3 regions of the Photobacterium carnosum genome follow, and region 1 is predicted to be linked to each of the others. Evidence: predicted binding sites of a transcription regulator. Region 1 holds the regulator's gene; each other region holds the start of a gene.
The links. Region 1 encodes CRP, which controls carbon source genes, mostly activating them, when cyclic AMP is high. Its sites were predicted from a motif close to TGTGANNNNNNTCACA; they were not measured.
Positions count from the first base shown of each region.

Region 2: the regulator CRP is predicted to act here: its motif matches at 1,466-1,481, upstream of deoD (purine-nucleoside phosphorylase).
Region 3: the regulator CRP is predicted to act here: its motif matches at 1,596-1,611, upstream of mlc (sugar metabolism global transcriptional regulator Mlc).

Region 1 is NZ_WMDN01000008.1:14,780-19,076, reverse strand. It holds gene astD (succinylglutamate-semialdehyde dehydrogenase) at 1-308, shown strand, start outside; gene GLP24_RS09460 (DUF1338 domain-containing protein) at 349-1,146, shown strand; gene GLP24_RS09455 (hypothetical protein) at 1,226-1,408, opposite strand; gene crp (cAMP-activated global transcriptional regulator CRP) at 1,604-2,236, opposite strand; gene GLP24_RS09445 (OsmC family protein) at 2,619-3,023, shown strand; gene GLP24_RS09440 (phosphoribulokinase) at 3,100-3,969, opposite strand; gene GLP24_RS09435 (YheU family protein) at 4,120-4,297, opposite strand, start outside.
Region 2 is NZ_WMDN01000001.1:421,980-426,276, forward strand. It holds gene GLP24_RS01855 (hypothetical protein) at 1-197, opposite strand, end outside; gene GLP24_RS01860 (copper chaperone PCu(A)C) at 341-817, shown strand; gene GLP24_RS01865 (DUF3283 family protein) at 912-1,118, opposite strand; gene deoD (purine-nucleoside phosphorylase) at 1,570-2,280, shown strand; gene GLP24_RS01875 (lactate dehydrogenase) at 2,497-3,987, shown strand.
Region 3 is NZ_WMDN01000005.1:121,341-125,637, forward strand. It holds gene asnS (asparagine--tRNA ligase) at 1-488, opposite strand, end outside; gene queE (7-carboxy-7-deazaguanine synthase QueE) at 752-1,432, opposite strand; gene mlc (sugar metabolism global transcriptional regulator Mlc) at 1,706-2,920, shown strand; gene GLP24_RS07090 (LysR family transcriptional regulator) at 2,917-3,819, opposite strand; gene GLP24_RS07095 (LutC/YkgG family protein) at 3,963-4,297, opposite strand, start outside.

The sequences.
Region 1 (4,297 bases):
ATGTCGATTTTACTCAAGCGGTCGCGAGTGCTAATCAAACCCGTTATGGATTAGCCGCTGGGTTAATTTCCACTGATAGCCAGCAATGGCAATATTTTATTGAACATATTCGCGCTGGAATTGTGAATCGTAATCGACCGTTAACGGGAGCGAGTGGTGACGCGCCTTTTGGTGGCCCTGGCGCATCAGGTAATCTTCGTCCAAGTGCTTACTATGCGGCTGATTATTGTGCTTATCCGATGGCATCTGTTGAGGGGGATGATGTGCAATTACCGTCTCAATTAGCGCCAGGAGTAAGCTTGAGCTAAGGTTTAATGAGTGATAATACTTTCAATAGGCAGGCTGATTATGGAATCTATTACCCAACTTTTTGATAGTTTATGGCGCGATTATAGTCAACGGTTATGCCCCTCTGCGGTGCAAATACAGCAGTTGTTAACTGAGGACGCGGCGTTACTCAATGATCATATAGCATTGCGTAGTTTTGGATTACCCAAATGTGGCTTAGCGGTAATTGCCGCGCCATTTATTGCCTTGGGGTACCAGCCACAAGCGAAATATCATTTTAATGCTAAAAAGTTGTATGCAGAATCCTTTATTCATTCCAATCCGTTACTGCCAAAAGTCTTTATCAGTGAATTACAATTAGCGGGGTGTTCTGCAGAATTACAACAAATGATACGGACATTGCTCGATCAGGTTGATGATGCTTATTTTCGCAAACCTGATTTTGTTTATAGTGGTCGTCCGTGGCAACTTGATTTTGCAACCTATCAATTTTTAGCCGCTGAAAGTGAATATGCGGCATGGGTTGCGGCGCATGGTTTTGGGGCTAATCATTTTACGGTCAATATTAATCAATTAGAGCAGTTCTCTGATCTTGAGGAGGTGAATCATTTATTACGTCATAACCAGTTTGTGATTAATCAGGCTGGGGGCGAAATTAAAGGTAATGCTGAAGTAATGTTAGAGCAATCAGCAACTATGGCTGATGTAGTAGGAGTGAGTTTTAGAGATGGTATTCATAAAATATCGGGTGGATTTTATGAATTTGCTAAACGTTACCCGCAAACCAATGGTGAATTATATTCAGGGTTTGTGACTGCTTCAGCAAATAAGATATTTGAAAGTACGGATCGTGAATAGAAAGCATTCATCGGTACAAAGTGAACTATCGCGTAATAAAAAACAGCACTGCGTCATATAAGTGCTGTTTAGAATAAAATTAATTATCTAGCGGCGAACCCCAAACTCCTGATTCATCAGCAGGGCAGCGGCGTAATCCTGTTTGTTGTTCAAGGTAGCAACGACTATCACTAAACCCTGTCATTTCAATGGTTGTTGGTTGACTGGTTAATACCCCAGGTACTGTGGTGTAACTATTAGCAGAAAAGCGTTCAATATCCATATTGACCATTATTGATTTAAAATCCATTTGTGAGCGAAATGTAGCATAAATAGATGCTATTACAAGTTAAAATTTAACAGTAATGCAGATGTGCTCAATGATTGCTTTTGGGTGTGACCATAAGGGGGAAATGATCAAAAAAAACCGCAGGCATAAGCTGCGGTTTCATCGGTGATCTTGGTATTACTAAAATAATTAGCGTGTACCGTAAACCACAATAGTCTTGCCGTGAGCAGAAATAAGATTTTGCTCTTCCAGCATTTTTAAAATACGACCGACTGTTTCGCGAGAACAACCTACGATCTGGCCAATTTCTTGACGAGTGATCTTAATTTGCATGCCATCAGGGTGTGTCATTGCATCGGGTTGTTTTGCAAGGTTAAGTAGTGTCTGTGCAATACGACCAGTTACATCAAGGAATGCAAGATCTCCTACCTTTTGACTTGTCACTTGTAAACGACATGCCATTTGAGCAGATAGACGCATTAAAATATCTGGATTAACTTGAATTAACTGACGGAATTTCTTGAATGAAATTTCTGCAACTTCACAAGGGCTTTTTGCACGAACCCAAGCTGTACGTTCTTGGTCATCTTCGAACAAGCCGAGTTCACCAATAAAGTCGCCCTGGTTTAGGTAAGAAAGGATCATCTCCTTACCTTCTTCATCCTTGATTAATACAGCAACAGAACCCTTCACGATGTAGTACAAAGTTTCTGCTTTTTCACCTGCGTGAATTAACGTACTCTTTGATGGATATTTGTGAATGTGACAATGGGAAAGAAACCACTCTAAAGTTGGATCTGTTTGCGGTTTACCTGGAACCATATTACTAACTTCCTCTGCATATGTTGCCCAACAATATGTTCTGTAGATATAACTCAACAAAATGGTGTGTTGGCAGGGTTACTCACTCAGCGGTTAGGCTGTGAGTTAACTTGAACTGGCTTAGAGTGTATCCTTTTTCTGCAGCTTTTTCTTGATATTGATCGAGCAGACTTGCTCATTTATGAGAGATAAGTGTGCACGTGATCACATCGTTGTGACTTAGTTGCCTAACGTGCCGTTTTAAAGTGGTTTTACTCTCTAATTTTACAAATATAAATATGCAACATTATTAACATAAAACAAAATAAACACTGTTTACATTGATGAAATTGTCAATGAAAATGAACTGAATTTCTGAAGAATATAGCTCAAGGATATAAATATGCAATCACGTGTGAAGTGGTTAGAAAATATGACGTTTGTAGGTCAATCTGCATCGGGTCATAGTGTTGTGTTAGATGGTAATGGCGGTGAAAAAGCCCCAAGTCCAATGGAATTAGTATTAATGGCTGCGGGAGGGTGTAGTTCAGTTGATGTTGTTAGTGGTTTACAAGAATTACAGCAGCAGATCACTGGTTGTGAAGTTGAAATCTCAGCTGAACGTCGTGAACAAGCCCCTCGAATTTTTACTCATGCAAATTTACACTTTGTTGTCACTGGTCATGATTTAAATGATCAGCTAGTGAGTAAAGTGGTGGCAGACTCTCTCGAAAAATACTGCTCAGTGTGTTTAATGCTGGGTCAAGGTGTCGAAATGAGCCACAGTTATGAGATTGTTGTGGCGTAACACGATGATGATTACGGTTGCTGATACCAGTGACCGTTAATCTAACAAAGTAATGGTTAATTAATATAGGTAATGATTACGCTATTTTGCCGTTTTCAATTAATTGTTCGAGCAGCGGGCGCATAATTAATTCCATCGCAAAACTCATTTTACCACCGGGGACAACAAGGGTGTTGTGACGTGACATAAATGAACCTTGAATCATCGCCAATAAATGCGGAAAGTCGACATTCTTTAAGCCACGAAAACGGATCACCACAAAGCTTTCATCTAAACTTGGAATACCTTTGGCGCTAACAGGGTTTGAGGTATCCACCGTAGGGACTCGTTGAAAGTTAATATGGGTGCGAGAAAATTGCGGGGTGATGTAATTTAAGTAGTCATCCATTGAGCGCACTATCGATTCCATTACCGCTTCTCTTGAATGGCCGCGGTCGCGAGTGTCGCGAATGATCTTTTGAATCCACTCTAAGTTAACAATCGGCACCATGCCAATCAGTAAATCAACATGTTGGGCTGCATTGGTTTCCCCATCAACCACACCACCATGTAACCCTTCATAAAATAATACATCGGTATTTTCAGCAAGCTGTTGCCAAGGGGTGAATGTTCCGGGCATTTGATTATAAGGTACGGCTTCATCAAAGGTATGTAGGTAACGCCGAAACTTGCCACTACCGTCTTGAGCATATTGTTCGAAAAAGTGGGCTAATTGCTCGAAATCATTGGCTTCAGCGCCGAAATAACTGATGTGGCGACCTTGATCTTTAGCTTTACGGATTTCACAATCCATTTCTGGGCGAGTGAAGCGATGAAAACTATCGCCTTCTAACCATGCCGCGTTGATGTCCATCATATTAAACATCTTGCGAAAGGCTTCAGAGGTGGTGGTTGTGCCCGCGCCTGATGAACCTGTGACAGCAATAATAGGGTGTTTTACCGACATAACTCACCTGTTGTTGTGATTATTACGTGATGAATAACAAAAATAGACAGTGATAAATGTTACTACAAGTTTGCTGAAATGTCGGTATTAAGTGATAAAAATGCAGATGAAGACAAGTTTTGGTGAGTGATAATACAGTGACTAATTGGATTACATTTGATTTCTTAGCTTAATATCTACCGATTCATGTAATTCAGAGAAAACAATCACCGCATCACCTGATTCTAGTTGGCGTCGAACATAAGCGACTTTATCACTGAGGCTAATTTCTACTTCGCCATAATCGGTACCTTCACGCAAAATAAATTGTTCAATCAGGTTTGTTAAT
Region 2 (4,297 bases), on a different contig from region 1:
CGTTTAGAACGTGGCTTTGTCATAGTTTCAGTCACTACCCTATCATTAACAATATCAGAACGAGATGCTGGTTGACTAAAATCAGGGGTATTCGCCGGCGGCGCATTATGCCCAGAACGTTTTTCCGCATGTAATGAGAACGACATTTCAGGTTTATCATTATCGTTATCAAGAGCAGAAAATTCAGTTGTTTTCACGATTTCTCACCATTTGATTAATTTTCGCACATATAATACGCAATATTAAAATAATAATCTTCATTTAAGCCTTCAGTAATAATACATTAATACTAGACTATTAGAATGAAGTAACGGCACATCATGAGCAAAGGATAGCCATTATGTTAAAAGTATTGATCACTTTATTTGCGATAATCGGCCTCGTTATTCCAACAGTAGTAACCGCAAAAAACATCGAAATCACTCAACCATGGTCAAAAGCAGTGCCACCAACCTCAAATGTCGCGGCGGCCTTTTTGTCCATTATCAATCATGGCAATATTGACGATACCCTTATTGCGGTACATTCGCCTATTGCACAAGTAGCTGAACTACATACTTTAAATAATAACAATGGACTAATGCAAATGCGGCAGGTAAAAGCGATTAATATTACCGCTAACCAGCAACAACAATTAGCCCCTGGCGGATTCCATGTAATGTTAGTTAATCTCACTGAAGTACCAACGCTTAATTCCCATTTTCCGCTAACATTAACCTTTAAACATGCTGGTGACATAACCGTAAGTGTTGCAGTTAAACCCGCGACATACACAAGTAATGGTCACAATGAACAGCAGAATGTTCTTCATCATTAACGGGCATCAATATTTATATTCATAACAGCGTACATCATTCTCTATGCACTGTTATTTAACTTATTACGACTATTTAGCCTATTAATAGTGCGTATTAATTAACACCCATTAAGGTTTTATATTTCATAATAGCTTGCTGACAAAAATCACGCTCATCATCATCTTCAATATTATTAGTTAACATCGCAAAAGCCTCATAACCTACTTTGCTGTTTTTCACTTTCCAAACGGTATAAGAAGCTTGCTTATCTAATTCGATACGCATTCTTTCAGTATCTGATAACTGGGTTAAATTATACATATTATTCTCAAACTGCCTTTTTTGTTAATTCTACCCAAGATCATGATCAACAAGAACCTCTTTCAGCATTGATTATTTAATTGACCTTTTTCGTACTAAAAATGCCATCTATTAGCAGATTTTTCATGCAATCCATTACATTTTCAGGTTTGGTAACTTTTTAATGGCCGAAATAAAAAACACACCCATAAAAATAAATTGATTATTTATCATAAAGTTAAGCATTGACATAATTCAAAATAACTTAATTCCGCATTTAATCGCCCATAAAAAAGAAAACGATACCCTTCACGTTTTCAACAGATTTGGTAATCAATATCGAAAATCTAACAAAATAGCCTTATTTTTGTGATCTAGATCTCAAGATTTGAATATTTTATTCCATAAACTACTAACATAAATTGAAGCACAACCTTTGCTTCTGAATAACTCATAAACCTAGGAGCTCTTCATGGCTACTCCACATATCAATGCTGAAGTTGGCGATTTTGCAGAAACAATTTTAATGCCGGGTGATCCACTTCGTGCACAGTTTATTGCAGATACTTACCTAGAAAATGTAAAACGTGTATGTGATGTTCGCGGCATGTACGGTTTCACTGGTACTTACAAGGGTAAACCTGTATCAGTAATGGGTCATGGCATGGGTATTCCATCATGCTCAATTTACGTTCACGAACTAATCAAAGATTTCGGTGTTAAAAACATCATTCGTATTGGTAGCTGTGGCGCAGTTCATGATGACGTTAAGTTAATGGACGTTATTATTGCAATGGGTGCTTCAACTGACTCTAAAGTTAACCGCATCCGTTTTGCTGACCACGATTTCGCTGCTATTGCTGACTACCACTTATTGGAAACAGCAGTAAACCAAGCGCGTGCACAAAATGTTGCCGTTCGTGTCGGTAATGTATTCTCTGCTGATTTATTCTACAGCCCAGAAGTTGGTTTGTTCGATAAAATGGAAAAACTAGGTATCCTAGGTGTAGACATGGAAGCGGCTGGCATCTACGGTGTTGCGGCAGAACTTGGTGCTAAAGCACTGACAATTCTTACTGTTTCTGATCACATTAAACGTGGTGAGAAATTAAGTGCAGAAGCACGTCAACATTCATTCAACGAAATGATGAACGTAGCGCTAGAAACTGCAATCAATCTATAGTCTCTTTCGACAGTAATATACCGTCGGTAATAATGAGCCTATAACGAACAGACTATAGAAAGTGAATAATGTGCCTTTTGGGTACATTGTTCACTTTTTTTATGCCTGCGAGTATTTACAGCAGTCAACAGCATGATAACTGTTAAGAATATCTCTATATCATTATTTCACTTAGGTATAATCACGCTTTCTTAAACTGCAATTAGGCAATGCTCTATGACTTCATCTTCATTACCCACAACTCTAGATCAATTGCCGCCAGCTTGTGATGATATTCAGTTCAATTATTGTAAAACAGTTGCTTGTGCTAATTTTAGCCGTACCGAACCACAGTTATACGTACTACAAAATAGTAATTTACAACGTCCCGTTCTTATTTGTCGTGAATGTGGTGCGTTTCCGCCAGTACTCAGTAATCATGATGTTGTTGCAGAAAAACAGCGCTTAAAACTAGAACAATATAGTGGTTTAGCGGCCTGTTCAAATAATGACTGCCCGCATAATGGATTACCTGTTCTCACTTACCGTCAGTATTATCATGCTTTTGGTTTCAGCGGCGAACGTCAACGGTATCGTTGCAAGGCCTGTCATCATACTTTTGTTGATCCGTGGTCGAGCAGTAATAATAAACACCAATTACAACAAAAATTATTAGCGTATTTATTTACAGGTTATACGGTAAGAGAAATTTGCCGACGCCTAACAATGAACCCTAAAACTTTTTATGATCAACTGAACAAGATTGCTGCACGTTGTCGCCGCCAACTAACGATTTTTGATGCCCGTTTAAGTAAACAATCACTAGCACGTCAACTGGCAACCGACCTTACACCATTGCAGCCACAGAGTAATAATGGCGTATTATGGATAGCAACTGCTGAGGTCAATTCAGGTTATGTGATGAGCCAGCACGTCAATTATCAAACGCAACCTGTAACCACATCAGTCACTCATCACGACGCATATCAACTTGGCACCCGTTTTATCACGCCTCATAACAATCAGACATCAAACTACACTCCGATATTATCGCAAGGGTTACTCGCCCATATTGATACCACTTATCGACAAATTTTAGCCCGTAAAAATATGGAAAATCCTCTTAGCGGTAACGTTACGATTAATTATCCAACCAAAGGGTGTCTTATTCGGCCTCAATACACGGTATATAGCCATTTTCTATATTTACGTGAATTGCTCAATCCAAACATTCCTACTTTAACGGTGTTTATGCCCCAAGAAACCTTATTACGTTCTGCTTGTTTATCTGTTTTTATTGATCGTATTAATAACCATACTATTGACCCACTTTATGTGGTTGAAGATCAGCAATGGCAACACGGACAACACGCTGAAAAAATTGATATCGTATTAATGGGATGGTGGCGAGATCGGTGGGCATTTAGTCGTAATAACAGCGGCAGTAAAGGTATCTGTCATCTTGGTGGCAATAAAAAAGATCAACAGCATTGGTTAACGATTGCCAGCCATCATGCAGCAACAACTTATCAACAGCGTTTTTATAATCAGTTTAACCATATGGTTAATGAGCCACGACGTAAACTGCGCCCGGCTAGCTTATTACCATTATTGGATATTTATCGTGCTTGGCATAACCTTTGCCATCAAAATAAAGCCGGAATAACCCCCGCGCAGACGCTGGGCTTAATGTCTTCACCGATGACGCTAGAACAGTTATTGCAATAACGAATTTCATTGATAAAAAAACCGCTACAGCAAGCGGTTTTCATTAATTTATTTGTAAACTAGACAATAATCTATAAGTCTTTTTTGCATATCTTACTTATCACTAAGCAATAGCATTGCATACACAATACAATTAACGTCATCGTAACGATAAATGATTTTAAGCCCAAATAAAGATCACCACTAAAATTAAGCCTATCGAAAACCATTTATTGAGTAAATTTTCATTATTTAGTCTCACAAATCTAATCTGCGATAACAACCAAATACAAAAATACCGCCTCGATAGGCGGTATTTAACATCACAAAT
Region 3 (4,297 bases), on a different contig from region 1:
GGTGCAGACATCCAAATGAAGCCTTGTTCGTGATAGAAGCGGTGAATAGCTTGAGACAGGCAGTTACGAACACGAGCAACAGCACCAATTACGTTAGTACGTGGGCGTAGGTGTGCAACTTCACGTAAATACTCAATAGAGTGACGTGTTTTTGCCATTGGGTATGTTTCAGCATCTTCTACCCAACCAACAACTTTAACGGCTGTTGCTGCGATCTCAAAATCTTGACCTTTAGCTGGAGAGGCTACAATAGTACCAGTGACTTCAACAGAGCAACCTGTTGTTAATTTAAGTACATCTTCCTGGTAATTATTTAACTCATTAGAGACCACGGCCTGAATCGGGTCGAAACAAGAGCCGTCATAAATGGCAAGGAAAGAAATTCCAGCTTTGGAATCACGACGTGAACGGATCCAGCCTCGAACAGTAATTTCACTGTCAATTGCTAGCTTACCGCTTAATACGTCTGTTACAGGCGCGTAAGTCATGTTTAAGTCATTCTCCGTTTAGGCACTTCACTTTGGAATTAAAGTATTACGTGCTTAAAGATATCGTTGTATAAGTAATATTACCTTTCTTACGTCAAGCATCAAGCATTGATCTCATTAGATTGATAAATTGATGTTGGAAAGTGGGAATTTACACATAAGGTTGGTTAAGAAATGATCATTTTGGCAATGATAAGTAAATTAAGTCTTATCATTGCCTTGTTATTCTCTAGCGTAATACGGTGCCACGAAAGTGGTTGATGCTAAGCGATGGCTAAATATTTATGGGTTTGGATTGATAAACGCCAATTACGAGTAATACAGGTTTCGATACATAGTTCAGTTGAACGTGGCTTTTGACTGATAGGCTGTAGGGCTATTGTAACATCGTTACGTAGTTTTGCCGTAGCTAACAAAGCGTCTAATTGCTCAATATCTTTATGAGTACCAACGGGATGTTTGATTTCATTAGCACGTACTAAAGCTGACGTTAATACGGGTAATTTTGCTTTCATATTGATTTTAGGTGATACCGTAACCCAGGTTTGGTCACTGGTTAAAATCTCTGAGGTACCACTGGTTTCAATTTGGCAATTAAAGCCTGCAGCTTCTAATGCTGCGGTTAGTGGTCGTAAGTCATAAATACAAGGTTCACCACCCGTAATGACGACGTGTTTAGCCGTGTAGCCTTGATCAATTAATAGCTTAACAATGCCATCAGCGTCAAGTTGTGTCCAAAGTGGTGAGTCTTCTGTTTTTACTATGATACGTTCAATGCTGACTAAATTTTCTGGCTCTGCTGTCCATGTTTGTTTGGTATCACACCATGAACAACCAACCGGGCAAACTTGTAAACGAATAAAAATAGCAGGAACACCAGTGAATACACCTTCACCTTGAATGGTTTCGAAGACTTCATTAATTTTGTACACGTAAAACCTCATATTCTCATATCGCTACTTTGTGCCAGTATAATTTAGGTGTCACTAGTGAGTGATACCAGGCTAAAGCACGGAAGAGATTAAATTTACTAATTGAAATTATACTCAGCGAAATGCCGATTTATTATTATGTCAGAAGCGAAAGCGGAAGTCTTTAGGGATTCCTCGTGACGGCGGTCACGTCCTGAGTACAAGAGACTTCACAATTAGTTCGCAAAGTAAAAAAATTGAAAAACAAATGATATTTATTACTGTTTTTCCTCTAGGAGTATCGACATGTATGTCGCTCAGCCAGGTCATATTGATCATATAAAAAGAAATAATGCCGGGAGCGTATATAAACTTATTGACCTGTACGGACCTATTTCACGCATTGAATTATCTAAACGTAGTCAATTAGCGCCAGCTAGTATTACTAAGATCACGCGTGAATTAATTGAAGCACATTTGATAAAAGAGACTCAATATCAAGAAACTACTAGCCGTGGACGACCCGCTATTGGGCTTGTTCCTGCTAATGAAGGCTGGCAATTTTTGTCGATTCGATTAGGGCGTGGTTATTTAACTATCGCTTTGCACTCATTAAGTGGTGATATTATTATTGAGGAACGCCAAAATATTCAGCAAGTACAACAAGATGATGTGGTTGCTAAATTATTGGCTGAAATTAATGCATTTTTTGCTAATCATGTCAGTGCTATTGATCGTATTTCAGCAATAGCAATTTCACTGCCTGGATTGGTCAATGCTATTGACGGGATTGTTTTACAAATGCCGCATTACACTATTAAAAACTTACCGTTAAGCGATATTATTCATCAGGCAACTGGATTACCTGTTTTTGTTGGTAATGACACTCGTTCATGGGCATTAGCTGAAAAGCTATTTGGTAATTCACGTGGTATATCAAATTCTATTTTGGTGTCAGTGCATCATGGTGTTGGGGCGGGTATTATTTTAGATGATACGGTGCTTCAAGGTCGTACAGGTAATATTGGTGAACTCGGTCATATTCAAATTAAACCTTATGGTAAGCGCTGTTTTTGCGGTAATCATGGTTGTTTAGAAACGGTAGCAAGTTTAACTGCTGTTTTAGATCAAACCTTAACCCTTTTACAAGAAGGGCATTCTTCGGTATTAACAGCATCAACCCTGACCATTGAGGCTATTTGTGATGCTGCGGTGGCTGGTGATTCCCTTGCTTGTCAAATTATCATTGATCTGGGACACCATCTGGGTCAGGCGATAGCAATTATGGTGAACTTGTTTAATCCCCAACGTATTTTAATTGGTGGAGAATTTAATCGCGCCAAATCTGTGTTATACCCCGCGATTATGGAGTGTATTATTTCCCAAACATTGCCTATTTATAATCGAGATCTTGAACTTCAAGAAAGTTGTTTTTATACCCAAGCAACCATGCCTGGTGCTGCCTTGGTAAAACAAGCCCTTTATGATGGCCATTTACTAATGAAATTAATTGATGGTTAAAATTGCTCTTTAATTTCCATATAGCTTTCTCGAATATGTTCAATAAGCGCTTGAATCCGTTTTGCAGGTTTGCGGGTATAAGGATAAACCGCATAAATACCGACCACTTTTCCCGCATGCGAGGCTAAGACTTCAACTAATTGGCCTTGTTGTAATTCGTTATAAACTAAACAGGTTGGTAAGTAAGCAATACCATTACCGGCCAGCGTGACTTTTTTTAATGCTGCGGCGTTATCTGATGAAAAGTTACCACTGACTTTATGAGTATAAATTTTATTTTGACGGATAAATTGCCAGTCAAAAGGGCCTGAGCTTTGTGGGTTATAACCTAGGCAATTATGACTATTAAGAGCCTTTGGTGTTTCTGGTACGCCATGTTGTTCAAAGTAAGCCGGTGAAGCACAGATAACCCAACGAGAATTAAAAATATGACGTGCAATAAGACTTGAATCTTCTAGAGATCCGGTGCGGATCACTAGATCATAGTTATCAGCGACTAAATCGACAAAATGATTATTAAGTGACATATCAACGGTTAAACCAGGGTGTTTTTGACAAAAGGTTGAGACAGCGTTAGCCAGAACCAATTCACCTGAAATCGTTGGGACTGACATGCGAATTTTACCTGATAGTGCTTCACTATAACCCGTTACTGAATCAAAGGCCGTTTGCGCTATATTACTGATACTTTTGGCTCGATGATAAAGCACTTCACCCGGTTCAGTCAGTGTTAGCTTACGGGTAGTACGATAAATAAGTTGTAACCCTAAGCTGGTTTCAAGTTTACTGATACGTTTACTGACAACAGATTTGGTTATGTTATTGAGGTCAGCAACTTTACTGAATGAACCATATTCAATAACTTGAGTAAAAAGAACGAGATCATCAATAGCTGGCATGTCAATATTCCAAGAGTGAAATTATAGCGAATTATACGCGAAAAAAAACGCAGTCCGATAACTGCGTTTTTTCATATTCCCGTTTAAGTGCTTAACCACTAGCATCCTGCTAGTTTGTTTATCACTATTGGTGATAGGTAAAATTACATATCATCAATAATGATGTAGGTGGCAAAGACGGGCCCATGCACACCAACAACTTTGATCAGTTCGATATCTGCAGTCGAACTAGGACCTGAAATGAAATTCACACATGATGGAATACGTTCACCATTCTGTGCTTTTTGATGTAATAATTCTGTCGCTTGAGTTAAGCGAGGAACAAGATTGCTTTTAGGTACAATAAAAACCGACGCTTCAGGGAGTAAACTTACTACTCGACCTTGTGCTGCTTGGCTGTAAAGTACCATTGTACCTGATTCAGCTAATGCTTGTTCTGCGAATACTACGCCGACTTTAGCTCTTTCTGCAACTGCAA